DNA from 2 places in the Salinimonas marina genome. Region 1 is predicted to be linked to the other one. Evidence: predicted binding sites of a transcription regulator. Region 1 holds the regulator's gene; the other holds the start of a gene.
What was found. The regulator sigma-54, encoded in region 1, starts transcription at its own class of promoters, with help from an activator protein. The targets are predictions, from matches to a motif close to GTTGGCACGNNNNTNGNNT.

Region 1 (3,195 bases):
AAGCGGCGAAAATGTCATCACCTGTTTGCGCCCGGCGAATGGCTTTTACGGTATCTTTGTCGCTGAGTTTCCCTGCGACCATGGCCAGGGTCTGTAAGTGACCTTCGGTTTGTTCCTCTGGCACCAGCAGGGTAAAGAAAATATCTACAGGTTTGTTGTCAATGGCATCAAAATCGATGGCAGGATCACTGGTCACCACTATGGCAATCACCCGGTCCAGACCCGGTAAACGGCCATGAGGTAACGCAATGCCGTTACCAATACCGGTGCTGCCCATTTTTTCCCGGGACATCAGGGCGTTCATGACCGCAGTTTCATCCACTTCGGGATTGTTGTCAGAAGCGATGCCACTGATGACTTCCAGAATACGCTTTTTACTATTGCACTGGACCGCACATTTTGTGCGGTCCAGGCTTATGATGGCTTGTATATCCATAGTGACAGACTAATGTTTTTTCAGTTTTTCCTTATGCTTGATAACCTGCCTATCCAGTTTATCGACCATGCTATCAATGGCTGCATACATATCGGTATTTTCTGACGAAGCAAAGACTTCTGCTCCACTTAGGTGAACCGTAGCTTCCGCTTTCTGCGTTATCTTTTCCACGTTCAAAATAACATGAACATTGGAAATATGGTCAAAATGGCGCTCCAGCTTACTGAATTTTGTATCGACATAATTACGCAAAGAGTCAGTGATCTCAATATGATGACCAGTAAGATTGATTTGCATAGTTCGCCTTCCTTATTGTGAGCTAGCCTTATTAAATCAGGCTTTTGCGTTGGTTCGACGGTGGGATCGATAACGATTCCCGATATTTTGCAATTGTCCGCCGGGCAACTTTTATTCCTTGCTCGGCCAACACATCTGCAATTTTGCTATCGCTAAGTGGCTTGCTGGGTGTTTCAGCCGCCACCAGCTTTTTAATCAGGGCCCGTATGGCGGTGGAAGAACACTCGCCGCCAGACTCCGTAGCCACATGGCTTGAGAAGAAATATTTCAGCTCAAAGATACCACGAGGGGTGTGCATATACTTCTGGGTCGTGACCCGGGAAATCGTTGATTCGTGCATGTCCACCATCTCGGCAACATCATTCAGCACCATGGGCTTCATCATCTCGGGCCCATGTTCAAAAAAGCCCATTTGTTGCTGCACAATACAATTCGCCACCTTCAGCAGCGTATCATTACGCGACTCGAGGCTTTTGATAAACCATTTTGCTTCCTGCATATGCGAACGAATAAACTGCGAATCACTGCTGTTGCGAGCCCGCCGGCTCATCGCAGCGTATTGTTGATTTACGCTCAGTTTTGGCAAACTGTCCGGATTTAGCTCTACTGACCAGCGGCCATTCTTTTTGGCTACCGACACATCCGGAATCACATACTCAGGTTCTTTGGTGATCAGCGCACTGCCAGGACGAGGATTCAGGGTTTGCAGTAACCGCATAGCCTCTCGCAGCTGATCTTCTTTGAGCTTACTTTTGCGCATCAGGGTGCGGTAGTCTTTACTGCTCAGTAAATCAGAGTAATCCTCAATCAGGCTGCGGGCTTCTTCCAGCCAGGGGGTATCAGGGGCAAACTGGCGTAATTGCACCAGCAGACATTCCTGGGGAGTGCGTGAGCCGGAACCTAAAGGATCAAACAACTGGATGCGCTTTAACACACACTCCACTTCATCTTCTTCCACCGGCTCTTCGGTTTCATCGCTGTTCACGCTTTGCAGAATTTCTTCCACCGATACAGTCAGATACCCTGACTCATCAATTGAGTCGATAATCGCCATCGCGATGGCGCGATCTGTTTCTGAAAAGTGGGTGAGGCGCATTTGCCACAGCAGGTGAGCCTGAATGTCATCAGTGGTTTCACCCTGAAATACCTGGTCTTCGTCACTGCCAGGCCCCGGAGCCGGGGCTGAAGAGGCGGAATAATACTCATCCCAGGTGCTGTCGATAGGCAGCTCGTCCGGCAAATCATTTTTCTCCAGCGCTTCGCCAGAGTCCATGTTGTCACCGGCCGTAGCGGAGGCCTCGATATTGTCGGAATCGCTGTTGCTGTCCTGGTTGTTTTTCTCTGCCCCGTCGTTGTCACTACTTTCATCTACTTCCAGCAAAGGGTTTGAGTCCAGCGCTTCCTGAATCTCCTGCTGAAGGTCGAGTGTCGACAACTGCAATAGCCGAATGGCCTGCTGCAGTTGCGGGGTCATAGTTAACTGTTGACTAAATTTTAGCTGTAAAGATGGTTTCATCTACGTCTTATTTTAAACTCGGGTGCATGTGTAAGTTTTCCGGTGAAACACCGGGTATAAGATCATCCCTAATACCCACACTATAGCTTGAATTGTTCACCAAGGTATACATCACGCACTTTCTGGTTGCTTAATACTTGCTCCGCACTGCCTTGCGCGATGAGCTCTCCATGACTAACGATGTAGGCTTCCTCACATACATCCAGGGTTTCCCGTACGTTATGGTCGGTAATGAGGATCCCAATGCCCCGGTCACGTAAATGCTGAATAATCTTTTTTATATCATTGACTGAGATTGGATCAACACCGGCAAATGGTTCATCCAACAGAATGAACTGCGGATTAGCGGCCAGTGCCCGGGCAATTTCCACCCGTCGACGCTCGCCGCCGGACAAACTCATACCAGTACTATTACGTATATGGTTGATATTAAATTCATCAAGTAGGGCATCAGCTTCTTCTTCACGTTTTTGTGAATCCAAATCGCTGCGGGTTTGTAAAATCGCCATGATATTTTCGTGAACTGTCAGTTTTCGAAAAATAGAGGCTTCCTGCGGCAGGTAGCCAATCCCCTGACGGGCACGTTCATGCATCGGCTGATGCGTGAGTTCGTTATCATCGATGGTGATTTTGCCTTTATCCAGCGCGACCAGGCCCACAATCATGTAAAACGTGGTGGTTTTACCTGCGCCGTTGGGGCCAAGCAAACCCACAATCTGACCGGTGGATACCGACAGACTGACATCCAGTACCACCTGTCGGGATTTATACGATTTTGCCAGGTTCCGGGCTGTCAGTGTTGCCATACTTATTTGTCACCTTGCGTATCATTCTTACCGTCGGTGTCACCCTGCTTGTCCTCAGACTCATCACTTAATTTTTTTACCGCCTGCGGACGAAATACGGTGGTGACCCGGCTATCATCATTGCCGTCACTGCTGGTCGC
Region 2 (3,195 bases), 1.7 Mb from region 1:
TACGCTAATTATCAATACTATGATCGATATATTTTTTTGGCTTTCACCGGTCTGGTATATCTTTGCCTAATCCATTATAGAAAGGATTAATTAACAAATGTAGAGGAAGGTGTGAGGTATTGCCGACAAGTTCTGATAACAACTTTTCCTGGTCTGGTCACAGAGTTGGCATTAATTTGCGCATCACGCTGTAACCAGGTATCAGGAATTATCGGCCCGACAGACAATGAATTACTCGCCTACCCGCTTCGCAATCCAGCTGACACTGCTGCTGGTATCGTTGCGTATTGGTGCCTCATAGGCTTTTTTGTCTTCGTAACGATCAAACCAGTTAAATACAGGCTGACTTTGCAGGTATTGCTGAAAACGATTCTCAGGCTTCGTAAAGCGCTTGGTTCTTAACAGTTTCATAGAATTTCCTTCAATACTTATTCTATCGATCCTTGAGTCGCTATACCGCTGTTCAGTACAGTGGGACTCTGGTTTCCTTTAACCATTCAACTATTGAACCAAGTTTGCAAAAATTTAATAAAATCGCTGTAAGCCTTATACATCAAGTACTACATAAAAAGTTGCAGTTTTGTGACAGCTGCTACTGCATATGCAAGTGGGCATTATTCAAAACGCACCGGGAAATTTTTACAGGATGTGGGTACCTCAGGTAAGATTTGCAGATGCCGGCTGACCGAAACTGTAGCAATCAGCCACAAAAAAGCGGCGTGATAACGCCGCTTGAATATGTCTTGTCTATGGCCTGAGACCGTCCACCTTTAGTTCATGGTTTCCGGAGTCTCTATTTCCAGGTTGTCTTCAACATTTTTCACGTCCGTGGCATTTTGTGCAATCTCAACGGCCAGCTGCCGCTCGGCATCGGATTTCACCGTACCGGTTAAAGTAACATTGCCTTCTTCCACATCCACATCAATATCAAATCCAGAAATATCCGAGTCCATGAGTAATCGGGTCTTGATTACGGTAGCAATCTTCGCATCGGTAAGCTCACTGGTGGCTTTTTTGGACTTGCTTTTCATGCCCTCTTCCCTGTCACCACTGTTACCTTGTGTTGCCATCATGGCGTCTTTACCCATTACCACCAGCTGATTATCCACCGCGGTCACCCCGTCGATATCCACTACCAGCTCTTCCGCAAGTTTTTTATCTACTGAGTTTTTAACCTTGCCGGTTAGTACCACCGTGCCGTTTTTGACATCCGTATTGATATCAAAGGAGTTGAGGTTGCCATTAAATAGCAAGGTGGCTTCGGCTTTGCCATCAATCCAGGCGTCTTTCGCCCCCTTCTCCCATTTGTTTTCAGACTTCATGTCTGCCGCTACCGCGCCGGTACTTACCAGACCAGCCACCATCAATGATAGTAATGTGCGTTTCATTGCATACTCTCCTGTTAATATTACTTTAAGACTGATGCCAGAGTTGTGCCATCAAAATTTTCACCTAGTCTATTGTTTTTAAAGAAATATAAATGAAACCACTAGCAATCAGTAATGCCTAGCGTGCAAGGTTTACCAAAGTTCGGCAAAAAATTCACCTAATATGTTCAGTTGTTATACAAGTGCTGCTTTTGGGTGAACCTAAGCTTTTCGGGGTCGTAAAGAGTATAATTATTATGTACCCCTCTACTACATACACCGCCGAGGCACGATTGCTGTTATAGGAAACATTCCATGTTTGAAGTCTTAAGTTTACTGAGTTTAGCGATGATCTTTACCACCATCGCCCCTCACCTCCCTGGCGAACACTGGCTAATCAGAGTCTGGGAATTTCCTCGTGTACAGCAGATCTTTATTATTGCCGCCATCGAACTGGGATGGGTTGCATATATAACCGCGATAGGGCCCACCATCGCCAGCATCGTCTTTGCGGGGCTGCTGTTACTGGCGCTGGGGTATCAGATAAGCTGGGTCTACCCTTACACTTTAATTGGCCCTAGAGAAGTCACCCGGGTAAAGCAACCTCAGCAAGACCGGGTTTTCAGCATTATGACCAGCAATGTTTATATGCATAACGATAACTATCGGGGGCTGATTGACCTGGTTAACCAGCATAAACCGGATATGCTGGTGACCCTTGAAAGTAACAAAGACTGGGAAAACGCGATGACCCCGATACATGAAGATTACCCGTATCGTCTGGCGTGTCCCCTTGAAAATCTCTACGGCATGCATCTTTATAGTCGGTTGCCCTTTAAAGAGGAAGAGATTCGCTACATCATTGAGGACGATGTACCTTCAATGCAGGTCACAATTGAAATTGAAAATGAGCCTGTAGTGGTTTATTTACTGCATCCAAAGCCGCCAAGCCCCACCGAAAATAAAAGTGCCGGCCCTCGTGACGAGGAGCTGACATTAGTGGGTCAGGAAATTGTTGATGAGGATCGGCCGGTGATTATCGCCGGAGATCTGAATGATGTGGCCTGGTCTCCCACTACCCGCAATTTCCGGAAACATAGCCGGGCCAGAGATCCCCGTCTGGGTCGCGGCTTTTACAATACCTTTCATGCGAAGCATCCACTGGTACGCTGGCCATTAGATCATGTGTTTCATTCTGACCACTTTGATTTGGTCAAAATCCAGCGCTTGCCAGGTTATGGTTCCGACCACTTTCCGCTATTCACTTCGTTACAGCTTACCCGCAACAGCGAACATTGTGAATCCTCTTCGGCGCCCGAGACCAGCGACACCAGTCCCGACGCCAACCGGTCTTAATCAGGCACTGATTGCTACTGCGCTGGCTGCGGCCAGCGTCTGGCAGCGGCTGACGATATCTCTGGTGTCCGTGGCATCAGGCACAAAGTCATCACCCGGCAGCAGCTGAATATCGGTGGTTTTATCGCTGATAGCATTAATCAGCAGCACTGGTAAATTTGAACCATATTGTTGTTTGAGCTGCTCGTAAACCCGTGTCCCGGCAACATCCGGCAGTGTTACATCAAGCAATACCACATCATACTGTTGTTTTTTCTGTAGCTTCTGTGCGGCCCTGCCACTGGCGGCAAAGTCAACCTGCCAGCCCAACCCGGTCATAACACTGGTGATCACACTGGCCGTTACCGGTTCATTTTCGACCACCAGAATTCGCAGCGCTACTTTCTTATGCGTATTATTTCCCGCCGATGATGTCATATTCTTGCTCTCCTTTCGCGAGACAGACGCATGTATTTATAAACGTAATCTTAGG

Region 2: a site for sigma-54 is predicted at 1,423-1,441, ahead of IT774_RS06190 (BON domain-containing protein). Genes of this name have one in related genera too.

The regions. Positions count from the first base shown of each region.
Region 1 is NZ_CP064795.1:3,063,478-3,066,672, reverse strand. Features, by position in the region: gene ptsN (PTS IIA-like nitrogen regulatory protein PtsN) at 1-436, opposite strand, end outside; gene hpf (ribosome hibernation promoting factor) at 446-733, opposite strand; gene IT774_RS13745 (RNA polymerase factor sigma-54) at 765-2,249, opposite strand; gene lptB (LPS export ABC transporter ATP-binding protein) at 2,330-3,055, opposite strand; gene lptA (lipopolysaccharide transport periplasmic protein LptA) at 3,058-3,195, opposite strand, start outside.
Region 2 is NZ_CP064795.1:1,396,437-1,399,631, reverse strand. Features, by position in the region: gene IT774_RS06195 (hypothetical protein) at 232-411, opposite strand; gene IT774_RS06190 (BON domain-containing protein) at 771-1,388, opposite strand; gene IT774_RS06185 (endonuclease/exonuclease/phosphatase family protein) at 1,683-2,723, shown strand; gene IT774_RS06180 (response regulator transcription factor) at 2,724-3,140, opposite strand.